2 regions of the Bradyrhizobium sp. CCGUVB14 genome follow, and region 1 is predicted to be linked to the other one. Evidence: riboswitches for the same ligand, from Rfam matches in the RefSeq annotation. Region 1 holds a riboswitch; the other holds the start of a gene.
What was found. Region 1 has a riboswitch for ZMP and ZTP ahead of purH (bifunctional phosphoribosylaminoimidazolecarboxamide formyltransferase/IMP cyclohydrolase). Riboswitches for the same ligand answer to the same signal wherever they lie in the genome.

Region 1 (8,783 bases):
GCGCCCGAGATCGTCGACGCCGACGGCAAGGTGCTGGAGGGTGAGACATCAGGCAATCTCTGCCTGACCCGTTCATGGCCGGGCCAGATGCGCACGGTCTATGGCGACCACGCACGCTTCGAGCAAACCTATTTCTCGACCTACAAGGGCAAGTACTTCACCGGCGACGGCTGCCGCCGCGACGCCGATGGTTATTACTGGATCACCGGCCGCGTCGACGACGTCATCAACGTCTCCGGCCATCGCATGGGCACCGCGGAAGTCGAGAGCGCGCTGGTCGCGCATGAGAAGGTGTCGGAAGCCGCCGTGGTCGGTTATCCGCACGACATCAAGGGCCAGGGCATCTACGCCTATGTGACCCTGATGGCCGGCGTCGAGCCGAGCGACGAACTGCGCAAGGAACTCGTCACATGGGTCCGCAAGGAAATCGGCCCGATCGCGGCACCTGACCAGATCCAGTTCTCGCCCGGCCTGCCCAAGACCCGCTCGGGCAAGATCATGCGCCGCATCCTGCGCAAGATCGCCGAGGACGAGCCGGGCAGCCTTGGCGACACCTCGACACTCGCCGATCCCGCGGTGGTCGACGACCTCGTGAAGAACCGGCAGAACAAGAAGTCGGCGTAGGAACGGCCTCGTGCCCCGGACGCAGCGCAGCGCTTCTTCAGCGGTGCGCTGCAGAGCCGGGGCCCATCTATCCACGAAAAGAAGAAGCTGGGTCCCGGCTCTGCGCAGCAGCGCAAGAGCGCTGCAGCGCGTCCGGGACACGAGACTGCCTTTCGCGCCAACGTCGTCCCAAACAAACCCCCGTTCACGCCCTCACGCACTTGTCAGGACGGACACCGGCGCGGCGGCATCTTTGCCGCCGAGTGTTGTTTTCAAGTCATTTACTTTGTTTCGAACATTTCCTTTGTTCCCCCTGCTGGCTGGCCCTCGGCGGCCGTGCGTGGAAACCATCCGGTTAACAGGTGCGGTTAAGAATCTCTGGGCGAGCGGGCGATTGCCGGTTTTTGCGTCATTTTGAACGATGGGAAATATCGATGTCGATGAAGGTTGCTGTGGCGCTGGCCGCCACCATCGGGGCAGGGGTCTTGATGTCGACGGCTGCCGAGGCGCGGCCGGAAATGGTGGGAACGCACGTCGCCAACTATTCGCCCGGCACCATCGTGGTCAAAACCAGCGAGCGCCGGCTCTATCTCATTCTCGATGACGGCCACGCCGTGCGCTATCCGGTCGGCGTCGGCAAGTCCGGCAAGCAGTGGGCCGGCACCACCCGCATCGACGGCAAGTACCGTAATCCGGCCTGGTCGCCGCCCGCCGAGGTGAAGCGCGACAAGCCGCAGCTTCCCGACGTGATCCCGGGCGGCTCGCCGCACAATCCGATGGGCGTTGCGGCGATGACGCTGGCCGGTGGTGAATATGCCATCCACGGCACCAACGTGCCGGGTTCGGTCGGCGGCTTCGTCTCCTATGGCTGCATCCGCATGCTCAACGACGACATCACCGATCTCTACAGCCGCGTCTCCGTCGGCACCACGGTGGTCGTGGCGCGCTGATCGTCGCAACCCAAACAGAGTTTGAAAGAGCCGCGTTTCGACGCGGCTTTTTTGTTACCAGAACCGCCAGCCGCGCGTGCACCAGCCGTCGCGATGACCGCCATTGTAGCTCCGCGCGAAGCCACCAGCGAGCATCGCCGCCGAAACGTTCGCGGTCCGTCTGGTCGCGACATCGGCGAGAACGCGCCCGTATTTCTCCGAGCCGAGATTGTAGATGGTGACGCCGCCCTGGCCGAGCAGATTGCGCAGCGCCCCGGTGGCCGCTTCCGCCTTGTCCAGCTCGTCCTGGCAGGACGCCTTCATCTCGGGCGCATCGATGCCGCGCAGACGAATCCGTGCGACGAGATCGCGCCCGTCGCGTTGATGCACGCGCGCGAGAAAAGTGTCGCCATCGATGGTGCGGATGACGTCGATCGGCAGGCGGCTGTCGGGATTGCCGGACTGCTGCAGGATGATCTCGGCATCCTGCGCGCGCTCGTCAGCCGGATGCGGAATCCGCCAGTCGGTGCCGTGCCGGAAGGTCAGCACGATCGCCATGACGATGCCGACCACGAACATCCAGGGCAACAGCCCGGAGAAGCGACGGCCAAACGGCGAACCGCCGAACTGCGGCCGATAGGAGCTATCTGGATCGAAGCGCGGCATCCGCGCACGCTAGGGCTGAGTCGGCCAAATCGACAAGTCAGCTTGAAAAGACCAGCGTCTCAGAAATCCGAAGCGATGCCCTTGCGCTCCCAATCGCCGTAGCGCGTCGGCTCAGGTCCCTTCGGCCCCTGCAACTCCTTCGGTGCCGCCTCGGCATGAACAGCGGCGGCTTGCCGGCGCGCCTCGGCTTCGGCCAGCGCGCGCTGGGCGGCCGGCGGCAACGGTTTGCGATCGGGAGCGGGAGGCTGGTCGTTCATAATCCGGGTCCTAGCGCAGGATCGCGACATGCGCGACGTCCAATTACGCATTGCTGAAATGGCCGCGACGGGCTGAAATCGCCAGAGGCCATTCTTACATTTGGCATATTCGCATGCCACAGCTGGTGTTCTTAAGGCATGCGCCCATATTGGCGGAACTGCCGCTCGCTCAGAACCTTACTTCCGCATGCCATCTCAACGTTTTGCCCCTCCGTCCGAAGTGCCTGGTCTCGCGGCACGGCGGATCGCTGCCGACATCGTCGACGGCGTCCTGCACAAGCACCGCACGCTCGATGACCAGCTCGACGGTTCCGGCGCCCATCCCGGACTGAAGACGCTCGCCGACCGTGACCGCGCGCTGATGCGGCGGCTGGTCGCAACCATCCTGCGCCGCCTCGGCACGCTCGGCCATGTGCTGTCGCGCCTGCTCGACAAAGGCATTCCCTCCGAGGCACCGCGCGCGCAGAGCGCGCTCCTGATCGGCGCTGCCCAGATTCTCTGGATGGACGTGCCGGATCATGCCGCGGTCGATCTCTCGGTGCGCCTGGTGCAATCCGACCGGCGCGCAGCGCGCTATGCCGGCCTCGTCAACGCCGTGCTGCGCCGCTGCGCGCGCGAAGGCCAGGCGCTGGTCGAGGAGGTCTCGACGCAATCGCTCGATCTGCCGCCCTGGCTGCTGACGCGCTGGAGTGCGCATTACGGCGAGGCGACTGCGCGGGACATGGCGCTCGCGCTCGGCCACGAACCGTCGCTCGATCTCACCGTGAAGTCCGACGCTGCACAATGGGCGAGCCGGCTGCATGGCGAGGTGCTGACGACGGGATCGGTGCGGACGCTGCTGCATGGCTCGGTGACCATGCTGCCCGGCTTCGCCGAAGGACAATGGTGGGTGCAGGACGCCGCCGCCGCGCTGCCGGTCCGGCTGTTCGGTGACATCAAAGGCAAATCCATCGCCGATCTCTGTGCTGCACCTGGCGGCAAGACCGCGCAGCTGGCACAGGCCGGCGCGCATGTCACAGCGATCGACCGTTCACCCGCCCGGGTGGCACGCCTGCGCGAAAACCTGACCCGGTTGTCGCTCCAGGCCGAGACTGTCGTCGCCGACGCCGTGGAATGGGCCGGCCCGGCGGATGGCCTCGACGGAATCCTGATCGACGCGCCCTGCACCTCGACCGGGACGATCCGCCGGCACCCCGACGTCGCGTGGCTGCGGCAGGAATCCGACGTCGCCGCGATGACGGTTCTCCAGCAGCGGCTGCTGAAGAAATCCGTTTCGCTGCTCAAGCCCGGCGGGACGCTGGTCTACTGCACCTGTTCGCTGGAACCCGAAGAAGGCGAGCGGGCCGTCGCCACGCTTCTCGCCGCCGAGCCTGCGCTTCGCCGCGTGCCGATCGAGGCCAGCGAGGTCTCCGGGCTCAGCGAGATCATCACCGCCGAGGGCGATCTGCGGACCCTGCCGAGCCACCTGCCGCACGCCGACCCGAAGCTCGGCGGGCTCGACGGATTTTTCGCGGCCCGGCTCGTTAAATCCTGATTTTGCACCGGATTTTGCTACCACTGGACTGATTCGGGGCCATTCAAGGTGGTGTCCGCGGTCCGATTTTGGGATTAATAAGGATTCGTCGGAATCCTCTCCCCCTTCAAGGCAAGGCGTGTCGGTCGCTCAACGCAGACGTATCTCGACGCTGGTGATGAACCGCTTCGCGCGGAACATGCTCGCGCGCGCGAGCGGCGGTCCGGTTGCGCTGTCGCGGGTCTGGCCCGGCCGCACCGATCGGCTGATCATTGCGCCGCATGATCTGCGCACCGCGGATGCGACGCGCGCCGCCGAGATCTATGCCGGGCGCTTCGTCTTCGCCGGCAAGATCGTCAACTGCCACGGCCGCTCGATCTTCGATCTCGATCCGCCCTCGGAGGATTGGGAGGTCGCGCTGCTCGGCTTCGGCTGGCTGCGGCACCTGCGCGCGGCCGACACCGCGCTGACCCGGGCGAATGCGCGTGCGCTGGTCGAGGACTGGATCAGCAATCCCGCCAACAAGCGCCGGCCCGTCGCCCGCCGCGCCGATGTGCTGGCGCGGCGCGTCATCTCGCTGCTGTCGCAGGCGCCGCTGGTGCTCAACGACACCGACAACAAATTCTACCGCCGTTATCTGCGCGCGCTGGCACGGGAAATCCGCTTCCTGCGCTTCACCATGGTCAACATCCCGGACGGGGTGCCGAAGCTCCAGGTGCAGATCGCGCTGTGCTACACGACGCTCTGCCTCGCCAACCAGGCCCGCCACATCCGCAGCGCGTCGAAAAAGCTCTCCGACGAATTGCAGCGGCAGATTCTCCCCGACGGCGGCCACATCTCGCGCAACCCGGGCGCGCTGATCGAGCTGCTGATCGACCTGTTGCCGCTGCGGCAGACGTTTGCCGCGCGCAACATCGCGCCGCCGCCGGCGCTGCTCAATGCGATCGACCGCATGATGCCGATGCTGCGCTTCTTCCGGCACGGCGACGGTAATTTCGCGTTGTTCAACGGCATGAGCGCGACGCCGTCGGATCTGCTCGCCACGCTGCTTGCCTATGACGACACCCATGGCGCGCCGATGGCGAACATGCCGCACACCGGCTTCCAGCGGCTCGACGCCGGCCCGACCACGCTGATCATCGACACCGGCCCGCCGCCGCCGCCCGGCGTCAGCCACGACGCGCATGCCGGCTGTCTGTCGTTCGAACTGTCCTCCGGCATCAGCCGCATCGTCACCAATTGCGGCATGCCGACTACCGGCCGCGACAATTGGCGGCCGTTCGCGCGCGGCACCGCGGCGCATTCGACGCTGACCTATCACGAGACGTCGTCCTGCCAGTTCGTCGAGATGTCGGCGATGAAGCGGCTGCTGCACGGCGCACCGATCATCAGCGGCCCCCGTGAGGTGGAGAGCTATCGCGAAGTCGTCCAGGACGGCACGCTGCTCACGACGTCGCATGACGGCTATCTCGCCAAGTTCGGCGTGATCCATCGCCGCGTGCTGATGGTCGCCAATGACGGCGCGCGGATCGACGGCGAGGACACGCTGTCACCGCCGCAGGGCGCGCGCCTCAAGGGCGCCGACGCCGATTTCGCGCTGCGCTTCCATCTGCATCCCGCGGTGAAGGCGAGCCGGCTGTCGGATGCGCGCGGCGTCATGCTGGTGCTGCCGAACCGCGACGTCTGGACCTTCGAAGCGCTCGACGACAAGGTCGATCTCGAGGACAGCGTGTTCCTGGCCGGCAATGACGGCCCCCGCCGCACCGCGCAGATCGTGATCCGCCAGGATGCGCGCCAGGGGCCCTCGATCCGCTGGAGCTTTGTGCGTTCCTCGGCCTCGCCGGCGGTCACCAATGCCCGCCGCAACGCCCGGCGCGAACCGGAACTTCCGTTGTAAACAGGCACGATTCGGTCCCATCTGATCGTTGTGAAGGGCCTCGAAAACTGCTATCGAGCGCTCGTTCGCGCGACTGGCGACCTTGGATGGAGCACCATCGGGAAGCGCGACACATATCCGCCGCGCGCCTGGGCATAGACACTCCTTAAGACAGAGGATCTTGCTCATGACTGACCATCCCCGCCGCGTCACCCGCGCCCTTCTCTCCGTCTCCGACAAGACCGGCCTGATCGAATTCGCCAAGGCGCTTGCCGCGCATGATGTCGAGCTGGTCTCGACCGGCGGCACGGCGAAAGCGATCGCCGCGGCCGGCCTCAAGGTGAAGGACGTCTCCGACCTCACCGGTTTCCCCGAGATGATGGACGGCCGCGTCAAGACGCTGCATCCGAAAGTGCATGGCGGCCTGCTTGCGATCCGCGACAACAAGGAACATGCCGAGGCGATGAAGGCGCACGGCATCGCGCCGATCGACCTGCTCGTCGTCAACCTCTATCCTTTCGAAGCGACCGTCGACAAAGGCGCGGGCTTCGAGGATTGCATCGAGAACATCGACATCGGTGGCCCCGCGATGATCCGCGCCGCCGCCAAGAATCATGACGACGTCGCCGTCGTGGTCGAAGCGGACGATTACAAGGCCGTGCTCGACGAGCTCGCCGCCAACAAGGGCACAACGACGCTCAAGCTGCGCCGGCGGCTTGCCGCAAAGGCCTATGCGCGCACCGCGGCTTACGATGCTGCGATCTCGAACTGGTTCAACCGCCAGCTCGAAATCGACGCGCCCGATTTCCGCGCCTTCGGCGGCAAGCTGATCCAGTCGCTGCGCTACGGTGAGAACCCGCACCAGACCGCCGCGTTCTACGCGACGCCCGACAAGCGCCCCGGCGTTTCGACCGCGCGGCAGCTGCAGGGCAAGGAGCTCTCCTACAACAACATCAACGACACCGATGCGGCCTATGAATGCATCGGCGAGTTCGACGCCAAGCGCACTGCGGCCTGCGTCATCGTCAAGCACGCCAATCCCTGCGGCGTCGCCGAAGGCGCGAACCTCGTCGACGCCTATCGCAAGGCGCTGGCCTGCGATTCGACTTCGGCCTTCGGCGGCATCATCGCGATGAACCGCGCGCTCGATGCCGATACCGCGCGCGAGATCACGAAGATCTTCACCGAGGTGATCATCGCGCCTGATGCCAGCGAGGAAGCGATCGCCATCATCGGCGGGAAGAAGAATCTTCGCCTGCTGCTCGCCGGCAGCCTGCCCGATCCGCGCACCGCCGGTCTCACCGCAAAAACCGTCGCAGGCGGTCTGCTCGTCCAGAGCCGCGACAACGCCGTGGTCGACGACATGACCTTCAAGGTCGTGACCAAGCGTGCCCCGAGCGATGCCGAGATGCGTGACCTCAAGTTCGCATTCCGGGTCGCAAAACACGTCAAGTCGAACACCATCATCTACGCCAAGGATCTCGCCACCGTCGGTATCGGCGCGGGCCAGATGAGCCGCGTGGATTCCGCGCGGATCGCCGCTCGCAAGGCGCAGGATGCGGCCAACGAGCTGAAGCTCGCCGAGCCGTTGACCAAGGATTCGGTCGTCGCGTCGGATGCATTCTTCCCGTTCGCCGACGGCATGCTGGCCTGCATCGAAGCCGGCGCCACCGCCGTGGTGCAGCCCGGCGGTTCGATGCGCGATGACGAGGTGATCAAGGCCGCCGACGAGCACGGCATCGCCATGGTGTTCACGGGCACCCGGCATTTCAGGCACTGATACTGATCTCGCCACACGTCGTCCCGGACAAGCGCAGCGAAGCGGAGCGCTGATCCGGGACCCATACCCCCGAAGAGGCGTTTGGCGAAGACTCGGAGTGGGGCTCTCGCGTCAAACTTCTCACTGTGGCTATGGGTCCCGGCCTTCGCCGGGACGACAGCGGAGAATGGGGCAAGAGAGGAGCTAGGACTCCCGCACCCGCATCAGCAGCGCAAACCCTGTCACGAAGAACACCACCAGCACGGCCATGCCGGCCTTCTGGCTCGCGGTGGCCGCGGTGATCACGCCGATCAGCAGCGGTCCGATGAAGGACGTCACTTTTCCGGTCAGCGCGAACAGACCAAAATACTGCGCGATGCGATCCTTCGGCGCGAGATGGATCAGGAGCGTGCGTGACGCCGCCTGAAGCGGGCCGCCGGCTGCGCCGATCAGGCAGCCCAGCACGATATAGGCACGCTCGGCGGCGGCGGCGAACATCGGACCGCCCGGGACCGGCGGCGCGACCTTGACGAACAGCACGCTGTCCTTGTCGACCAGCAGGATCGCCGCGACCGCGAGCAGCAGGATCAGCAAGCTGCCGGCAATGACGCGCTTCGGCCCGAGGAAGTCGTCGAGCTTGCCGCCGAGCCACGCACCGAAGGTGCCGGCAGCGGCGAGGATGATGCCGAAGGTGCCGATCTGGATCGTGTGCCAGCCGAAGGTGCCTGCGGCATAGATGCCCCCGAACGCGAACAGCGACACCAGACCGTCGGTATAGATCATGTTGGCGAGCAGAAACGCCGCGAGCGATTTCTGCTTCGGCAGATCCTTCAGCGATCGCTTCAGATCCGCCAGGCCTTCATGCAGCGCCTCGCGCACCGGGCGCTTCGCCGGATAATCCGGCGTGAACAGGAACATCGGCGTCACAAAGACGATGAACCACAGCCCGGTCAACGGTCCCGCGGCACGATCGCCCTCGTGGGTGGCGGGATCGAGCCCGAACAGCGGCGTGAAGCCGAGCAGCGTGCGGCCAGTCTCCGGATTGGCCGCGAGGAAACCGAGCACGATGATCAGGCTGACGATGCCGCCGATATAGCCCGTGGCCCAGCCCGTGCCGGAGAGACGGCCGATGCGCTCCGGCGGCACCAGGGTCGGCATCATCGCATTGTTGAAGACGGTG
Region 2 (8,783 bases), 4.1 Mb from region 1:
GTCGACCAGGACGGCCGCTCGATGTTCGCGGACGGCTCCAAGGTGCCCTACGACCGCACCCGCCGCCTGATCGAGAAGCTCGCGATCCCGCTGAAGGCAACCCCGCTGCGCGTCTCCATCGCCGGCCACACCGCGGCCGGCTTCGTGCCGACCCGCAGCGATTACGGCGCCTTCGACCTCTCGGCCGACCGCGCCAATGCCGTGCGCCAGATCCTCGAGCGCGAGGGCTTGCCGCCGTCCCACATCTTCGCCGTCTCCGGCAAGGCGGACACGCAGCCGCTATTCCCGGATGATCCGTCGCTCGCCGCGAACCGCCGCGTCACCATTACCCTGATGCGTGAAGATCCGCCGCTGCCGCCGAACTTGAAGCCCTAAATCCCTTGCGCTACCATTTTACCTGAGGCTATTCGTCGCGAAGGCGACGAACGTGGCCGCGCCGTCACAGCATGTCGCGCAGCGCCTGCTATGGTGGTGGGCCGATTGACAGGCGCGCCGGAAGCGTCAAAAGGCGCCGGATCAATTCCAGGGACGAAGCGTTTTCCACCTTCATGACGGCGAGCATCACATCGACTGAGACCCAGGATGGGCCGGTCACCTCCGGTTTTTGGTCCCTTACGCTCGGGAGCATCGGTGTCGTTTTCGGCGACATCGGCACCTCGCCGCTTTACGCGTTCCACGAGGCGGTCAGGGGCGCGGCCCATGGCGAGCCGGTGACGCGGATCATGGTGCTCGGCGTGCTCTCGCTGATCCTCTGGGCGCTGCTGATCGTCGTCACCGCCAAATACGTGCTGCTGCTGCTGCGCGCCGACAACAACGGGGAGGGCGGCACGCTCTCGCTGATGGCGCTCGGCCAACGCGCGCTGGGGCGGCGGAGCTGGTTTCTGCTCGCGCTCGGTGTGGTCGGCGCGTCGATGTTCATCGGCGATTCCATGATCACGCCGGCGATCTCGGTGCTGTCGGCGGTCGACGGCCTCAAGCTCGCGACGCCGGCATTCGAGCATTATGTCGTGCCGCTGACGGTGCTGATCCTGGTGCTGCTGTTCGCGGTCCAGAGCAAGGGGACCGCGCTGGTGGCCTCGGCCTTCGGGCCGGTGATGGTGGTCTGGTTCACGGTTCTGGCAGTGCTGGGCGTCATTCACATCGCCGACGATCCGTCGGTGCTGGCCGCGATCAATCCCTACTATGCGTTCCAATTCCTGCTCTCGCACGGCACGATCGGCCTGGTAACGCTCGGCGCGGTCTTCCTCGCCGTGACCGGCGGCGAGGCGCTGTATGCCGACCTCGGCCATTTCGGCCGCAAGCCGATCCAGTCGGCCTGGATGTTCTTCGTGCTGCCGGCGCTGCTGATCAATTATTTCGGGCAGGGGGCGCTGGTGCTGTCCGATCCAAGCGCGATCGAGCACTCCTTCTATCGCATGGTGCCCGAGCACCTCGTGCTGCCGCTGGTCGGTCTTGCAACGGCCGCGACCGTCATCGCCAGCCAGGCGGTGATCACCGGCGCCTATTCGCTGGTCTATCAGGCGGTGCAGCTCGGCCTCTTGCCGCGTTTCGAGGTGCGCTACACCTCCGAAACCCACGCCGGCCAGATTTATCTGCCGCGTGTCAACCGGCTGCTGCTGATCGGCGTGATGCTGCTGGTGCTGTTGTTCCACACGCCCAGCAATCTGGCTTCGGCCTACGGCATTGCGGTCTCCACCACCATGGTCGCCGACGGCATCATGGGCTTCGTGGTGATCTGGAAATTGTGGAACTGGAAGGCTGCGACCGCGGCGGTCGTGATCCTGCCCTTCGTCATGGTCGACATGACCTTCTTCAGTGCCAATCTGCTGAAGCTGCTCGAAGGCGCCTGGGTGCCGCTGCTGTTCGGCGCGGCGATGGCGGGGACGATCTGGACCTGGAGGCGGGGCTCGGGGATCCTGATCCAGAAGACGCGCCGGATCGAGGTGCCGCTCGACGATCTGATCCGCAGCCTGGAGAAGCGGCCGCCGCACATCGTCAAGGGCACGGCGGTGTTCTTGACTAGCGATCCCGCCTTCGTGCCGACCGCCCTGTTGCACAATCTCAAGCACAACAAGGTACTGCACGAGCACAACGTGATCCTGACCATCGAGACCGCGCACACGCCGCGGGTCGATCTCTCCGAGCGCTTCAAGATGGAGAAGATCAGCGAGAAGTTCTCCAAGGTCCGCTTGCGCTTTGGCTACATGGAGCAGCCGAACGTGCCCAAGGCGCTCGCGATCGCGCGCAAGCAGGGCTGGCAGTTCGACATCATGTCGACGTCGTTCTTCGTGTCGCGGCGCTCGCTGAAGGCGTCGGCGCAGTCGGGCATGCCGCTCTGGCAAGACCACCTGTTCATCGCGCTCAGCCGCTCGGCCAATGACGCCACCGACTATTTCCAGATTCCGACGGGGCGGGTGGTTGAAGTCGGAACCCAAGTCACCATCTGAAACCTCCATCGGGACGCAATTGACGGACCTATGCGGATTTTGCATGCCAAGGGCCCAGAATCGGGCTAGGCTATGCCGGCAGCGCAGGACTATAAGCCGCGCGCTCTCTTCCGCCGTTGTGCAGTGAAGCATTTAGAGGCCACTAGGCTCTCCCATGACAAGTGACGTAGCAGTTCCCGCCCCGGAAACGGCGGCGGCCAACGGGCATGGCGATGCCCACACCACCGCCGGCTTCGGCGCGCTGACGCTCGGCAGTATCGGCGTGGTGTATGGCGACATCGGCACCAGCCCGCTCTACGCGTTCCGCGAGGCGGTGATGGCGGCCTCAGGCGCGGAAGGCGCGCCGACGCCGGCGGCCGTTCTCGGCGTGGTGTCGCTGATCCTGTGGGCGCTGATCGTTGTGGTGACGCTCAAATACGTCGTCATCCTGCTCCGCGCCGACAACAACGGCGAGGGCGGCACGCTGGCCCTGATGGCGCTGGCCCAGCGCGCGGTCGGCACCGGCGGGGCGACCATCGTCTTGCTCGGCATCATCTCCGGCGCCCTGTTCTACGGCGACGCCGTGATCACGCCGGCAGTCTCGGTGCTGTCGGCCTTGGAGGGTATGAAGGACGTCACGCTGCGGTTCGAGCCCTACATCGTTCCGCTGACGGTGGTGATCCTGGTGTTCCTGTTTGCCGTGCAGTCGCGCGGCACCGCCCGCGTTGCGGCGTTCTTCGGACCCGTGATGTGCGTCTGGTTTGCGGTGATTGCGATCGCCGCGATCCATCCGATCATCGCGCAGCCGCAGGTGCTGCTGGCGCTGAACCCATTCTACGCCGTGTCCTTCATGTTCCACCACGGCATCATCGGCTTCGTGACGCTGGGTGCCGTGTTCCTGGCCGTGACCGGCGCCGAGGCGCTCTATGCCGACCTCGGCCATTTCGGCAAGCGGCCGATCCAGACCGCCTGGCTGTTCATCGTGCTGCCGTCGCTGGCGCTGAACTATCTGGGGCAGGGCGCCCTCGTCCTCGGCGAGCCCGGCGCGATCGAGAGCCCGTTCTTCCAGCTGTTCCCGCAAGGCATCTTCCGCGGCTGCATGGTCGTGCTGGCCACGGCTGCCACCGTGATCGCGAGCCAGGCCGTCATCACCGGCGCCTATTCGCTGACGCGCCAGGCGATCCAGCTCGGGCTGCTGCCCCGATTCGAAATTCGCCATACCTCTGAAGCCCATTCCGGCCAGATCTTCATCCCGCGCATCAACCAGCTGCTGCTGGTCGCGGTGATCATGATGGTGCTGCTGTTCCGCTCGTCCAGCGCGCTCGCCTCGGCCTACGGCATCTCCGTGACCGGCACGATGGTCGTCACCGGCTTGATGGGCTTTGTCGTGATCTGGAAGGCCTGGAAGTGGTCGCCGCTGTGGGCGGCCGCCCTGATCGCGCCGTTCCTGTTCCTCGACCTGACCTTCCTGGCCGCCAATTTGCTCAAGGTGTTTGAGGGCGGCTGGGTGCCGCTCGCGCTCGGCTCGCTCATGATCATCATGATGTACACATGGCGGCGCGGCAGCCGGCTGCTGTTCGAGAAGTCGCGCAAGCTGGAATTCCCGCTGGCCGACCTCGTGGCGATGCTGGAGAAGCGCCCGCCGCAGCGGGTGCCCGGCACGGCCGTGTTCCTGACCAGCGATCCCCTGAGCGCGCCGACGGCGCTGATGCATAGTCTGAAACACTACAAAGTGCTTCACGAGAAGAATGTCATTCTCACCATCGAGACCGCGCAGACCCCGCGGATCGATCCGGCCGAGCGGGTGAAGCTGGAGCAGATCTCACCGACGTTCTCCAAGGTGACGCTGAAGTTCGGCTTCATGGAATCGCCCAACGTGCCGAAGGCGCTGGCGATCGCCCGCAAGCTCGGCTGGCAGTTCGACATCATGTCGACCTCGTTCTTCCTGTCGCGGAGGGCGCTCAAGCCCGCCGCCCATTCGGGGATGCCGCGCTGGCAGGATAGGCTGTTCATCTCGCTCAGCCGCTCCGCCAACGACGCCACCGACTATTTCCAGATCCCCTCTGGCCGCGTGGTCGAGGTCGGTACGCAGGTGACGATCTAGCGCCGGATTCAAAGCGCACTTCAAGTCGCTGCGATTTAGCTTTAACTTGCGCAAGGCAGCTCAAGCCTTTGTAGCGCTTGATTTTCGCATGCCGAGAGGCGAGGTTGCCGCCGGCCGGGATCGCCCCGGCGGGCGCGCCCTGCGACGTTGGAGGATGATGTGGCAAATCAAGTACAGGATCTGACCCCCGAGGAAGTGTCCAAGGGTGTCGCGGAGGGCCGCTATCTGCTCGTCGACGTCCGTGAGCCGAACGAGGTCGAGGCCGAGGCCTACCCTTACGGCGTGGTCGTGCCGCTCTCGACCTTCGATCCCAAGGCAATCCCGGATCCGCAAGGCAAGGAGGTCGTGTTCGCCTGCCGTTCGGGCAAGCGCTCGGTGACCGCCTCGCTCGCGGCGCAAGAGGCGGGCCTGCCTTACGACAAGCATCTGGCCGGCGGCATGCTCGGCTGGAAGGCGGCGGGTCTTCCCAGCAAGGTCGGTGGCTAGCCCGGCGATGACGACCAAGAGCTCCTCGCTGAACAAGGTCTTCGCCGACCTTCCCGTCACCATCTTCGAGGCGATGTCGCAGGCCGCGCGCGACAACAACGCCATCAATCTCGGCCAGGGCTTCCCTGACGATCCCGGCCCCGAGGACATCCGCCGCGCCGCCGCCGACGCCTCGCTCAACGGCTACAACCAGTATCCGTCGATGATGGGCATCCCGGAACTGCGCCAGGCGATCGCGACCCATTACGGCCACTGGCACGACCTCAAGCTCGATCCGATGAGCGAGGTGATGGTGACCTCCGGCGGCACCGAGGCGCTGACCTCGGCGATCCTGTCGGTGGTGCAGCCCGGCGACGAGGTGGTCTGCTTCCAGCCGGTCTATGATTCCTACCTGCCGATCATCCGCCAGGCCGGCGGCATTCCGCGGCTCGTACGTCTTGAGCCTCCGCATTGGCGGCTGAATGAGGACATGCTGAAAAGCGTCTTCAATTCAAAGACCAAGGCGGTGCTGTTCAACAATCCTCTGAATCCGTCCGCGGTGGTCTATCCACGCGAGGACCTTGAGCTGCTGGCGCGCTACTGCCAGGAGTTCGACGTCATCGCGATCTGCGACGAGGTCTGGGAGCACGTCACCTTCGACGAGCACAAGCACATCCCGCTGATTACCATCCCCGGCATGCGCGACCGCACCATCAAGGTCGGCTCGGCCGGCAAGATCTTCTCGCTGACCGGTTGGAAGATCGGCTTCGTCTGCGCCGCGCCGCCGCTGTTGCGCGTCGCGGCCAAGGTGCACCAGTTCCTGACCTTCACCACCGCGCCGAACCTGCAGGCCGCCGTTGCCTACGGCCTCGGCAAGCCGGACGAGTACTTCCTGTCGATGCGGAAGGATCTGACCCGGAGCAGGGACCGCCTGACCAAGGGGCTGGAGAGCCTCGGCTTCCCCGTGCTGAAGTCGCAGGGCACCTACTTCCTCACCGTCGACCTGTCGCCGCTCGGGCTCAACGAGAGCGATGCCGAGTTCTGCTGGCGCATCGTCAAGGACTACAAGGTCGCGGCGATCCCGGTCTCGGCGTTCTACGAGCAGGACCCCGTGACCTCGGTGGTCCGCTTCTGCTTCGCCAAGAAGGACCAGACGCTCGACACCGCGCTGGAGCGGCTGTCGGACGCGATACGCGGACGCAAGAGGTCAACCTGAGATGACGAACGTCAGCCGCTCCAGGCTTTGCCTTGGTTTTGCAATCGCCGCAGCGCTGACGTTGATGTCGCCTCCCGCAGGGGCCGAGGAGCGCGTCGTCAACTTCTACAACTGGTCGAACTACATGGCGCCCGACGTCCTCGAGGCCTTCACCAAGGAGACCGGCATCAAGGTGGTCTACGACACCTTCGACGCCAACGAGACGCTGGAGACGCGCCTGATGGCCGGCAAGTCCGGCTACGACGTCGTGGTGCCCACCGCCTATTTCCTGCAGCGCCAGATCAAGGCGAACATCTTCCAGAAGCTCGACAAGTCGAAGCTGCCGAACCTTAGCCATGCCTGGCCGATGGTGACCAAGAATCTTTCGACCTACGATCCCGGCAACGACTTTGCCGCGAACTACATGTGGGGCACGACGGGCATCGGCTACAACGTCGCCAAGCTGAAGCAGATCCTCGGACCCGACGCGAAGATCGACAGCTGGGACATCGTCTTCAAGCCGGAGAACCTGGCAAAATTCAAAGACTGCGGCGTGCACATGCTCGACTCCGCCGACGACATCTTTCCGGCGGCGCTGAACTATCTCGGGCTCGATCCGAACTCGACCAAGCAGGCCGACCTCGAAAAGGCCGCCGATGTCGTCGCAAAGGTCCGACCGTTCGTACGAAAATTTCACTCCTCCGAATATCTGAGCGCGCTCGCGACCGGCGAGATCTGCTTCGTGGTCGGCTGGTCCGGCGACATCATGCAGGCCCGCGCGCGCGCGGCGGAAGCCAAAAGCGGCGTCGAGATCGGCTACGCGATCCCGAAGGAGGGCGCGCAGATGTTCTTCGACAATCTCGCGATCCCCGCGGATGCCAAGAACGTCAAGGAAGCCTACGAGCTGATCAACTATCTCTATCGGCCCGACGTCGCCGCCAAGAACTCGGACTTCCTGTCCTACGCCAACGGCAATCTCGCCAGCCAGAAGCTGGTCGACCCGAAGATCCTGGGTGACAAGAACATCTATCCGGACGACACCACGCTCGCAAAGCTGTTCGTCATCACCGCCCGCGATCCCGCCACCCAGCGGATCATCAACCGGCTCTGGACCAAGGTGAAGACGGGGCGCTAGGCGTTGCGGCGACCGCTCCGCAACGCGATTCCGCAAAACAACCCCATGCACAGTAGAACCGCGGCGTGCGAGTTGCCGGTCATTTGACACGTCGGGCAAAACAGGAGCAGAACAATATCCTGCCGCCTGCCGAGCCCAGCACGATGATGTTCATTGTCGGCATTGCGGAAAGCTGATAACGCTGACGGCCTCGCGTGACTGGCGACATCGGATGGAGCACCATCGGGAAGCGCGGGGCATCTGCCGCTCGCCTGGGCGATTGGGGGCAACCCCGATCAAAATGCTTCATCTGGAGCTGCCCATGCTGACGTCAATCAAAATCACCGGACTTCAGACTTACGGCTATCACGGCCTGTTCGAGGAAGAGCGAACGCTCGGACAAAAGTTCAGTTTTGATATTTTTGCCGATCTGCAGGAGGTCCGGACCCACCTTAGCGACGATCTGGATTCGTCGGTGCGGTATGACGCCGTGGTGGATGAGGCGGTGCAGATCGCAGCGTCCGGCAAATTCCAGACCCTGGAAGCCCTCGGCGAGACGATCGCTGCAGGACTGCTGCGACGCTTCGACATGATGGATAGCGTGACGGTCGCCGTTGCGAAATCGTCGCCGCCGATTGCTCATGCGATCAACCAGGTCGGCGTCCAGGTCAGTCTTCGCCGCGCCGAGCTCGCCGGCGCCTGACGTTCCTCAGCAATCCAAGGTGGGCTTCCAGCCCGCGGTCTCATAAGACCCGGGCGGCGAGGCCCACTCACGCTATTACGTTCTCCGGATCTAAGCAAAAAGGCTCCGAACAATGCCTTCCTACCACGCGTAACGCACCATGCCCTTGCCGGCGTAGGAGCGCGTGACGCTGGAGAACTCGCCCTCGAAGCTTGCCGCCGCTGACCAGCCGTTGAGCCACTTCATCTCGGCAGAGGCGGTGGTGAGGGCGGAGTCGGCGGCTGGTCGTGCACCGCCGACGACGAAGCTCGTGCCGGGCAGCGCCTGGAACGTCGCGGCGACGGTGCGATCCGGATTGAAATCGTGCGCCCAGGCAGCGCGGCCGCGCAGCGTGAGGATGCCGTCCGGCAGGGCAAAGGATTTGTCGGTGCGCAAGCCAAGCTCACTGCGCGTGGCGGTCACGCTCTTGGCCGCGTAGGCGAGGGCGAAATTGTTGTTTCCGGAGACGACGGATTCCGCATACGCGGGCAGGTCGAACCTCGTGACCTGGCCTGCAGCATAGGGCGTGAGGCCAACGCCACTGGTCCAGGGTGCGATGAAGCGATAACCGCCCTCGATGCGGCCGCTCCACGCATTGGCGTTGAACTCGGCGCGCAGGCGATCGATGCCGGCGGCCGTCACGGTGCGATCGGTGGTGACATCCTGCCAGCCATAGGCGAGCGCGCCGGTGATGTAGGCCGCGCCCACATTGTGGCGCAGGAAGGCGCCGGCCTGGAACAGATCCGAGCGGCCCCCGC

Region 2: another riboswitch for ZMP and ZTP. It lies ahead of folB (dihydroneopterin aldolase); the one in region 1 lies ahead of purH (bifunctional phosphoribosylaminoimidazolecarboxamide formyltransferase/IMP cyclohydrolase).

Annotation. Positions count from the first base shown of each region.
Region 1 covers NZ_JANADS010000001.1:320,629-329,411, reverse strand. Annotated here, with positions in the region: gene acs (acetate--CoA ligase) at 1-624, shown strand, start outside; gene NLM32_RS01585 (L,D-transpeptidase) at 1,038-1,553, shown strand; gene NLM32_RS01580 (thermonuclease family protein) at 1,608-2,198, opposite strand; gene NLM32_RS01575 (DUF1674 domain-containing protein) at 2,258-2,455, opposite strand; gene NLM32_RS01570 (RsmB/NOP family class I SAM-dependent RNA methyltransferase) at 2,643-3,989, shown strand; gene NLM32_RS01565 (heparinase II/III family protein) at 4,147-5,865, shown strand; ZMP/ZTP riboswitch at 5,925-6,006, shown strand; gene purH (bifunctional phosphoribosylaminoimidazolecarboxamide formyltransferase/IMP cyclohydrolase) at 6,032-7,624, shown strand; gene NLM32_RS01555 (MFS transporter) at 7,808-8,783, opposite strand, start outside.
Region 2 covers NZ_JANADS010000001.1:4,466,508-4,475,290, forward strand. Annotated here, with positions in the region: gene NLM32_RS20505 (flagellar motor protein MotB) at 1-375, shown strand, start outside; gene NLM32_RS20510 (potassium transporter Kup) at 549-2,447, shown strand; gene NLM32_RS20515 (potassium transporter Kup) at 2,602-4,530, shown strand; gene NLM32_RS20520 (rhodanese-like domain-containing protein) at 4,690-5,016, shown strand; gene NLM32_RS20525 (aminotransferase) at 5,024-6,211, shown strand; gene NLM32_RS20530 (polyamine ABC transporter substrate-binding protein) at 6,213-7,325, shown strand; ZMP/ZTP riboswitch at 7,510-7,589, shown strand; gene folB (dihydroneopterin aldolase) at 7,627-8,007, shown strand; gene NLM32_RS20540 (autotransporter domain-containing protein) at 8,128-8,783, opposite strand, start outside.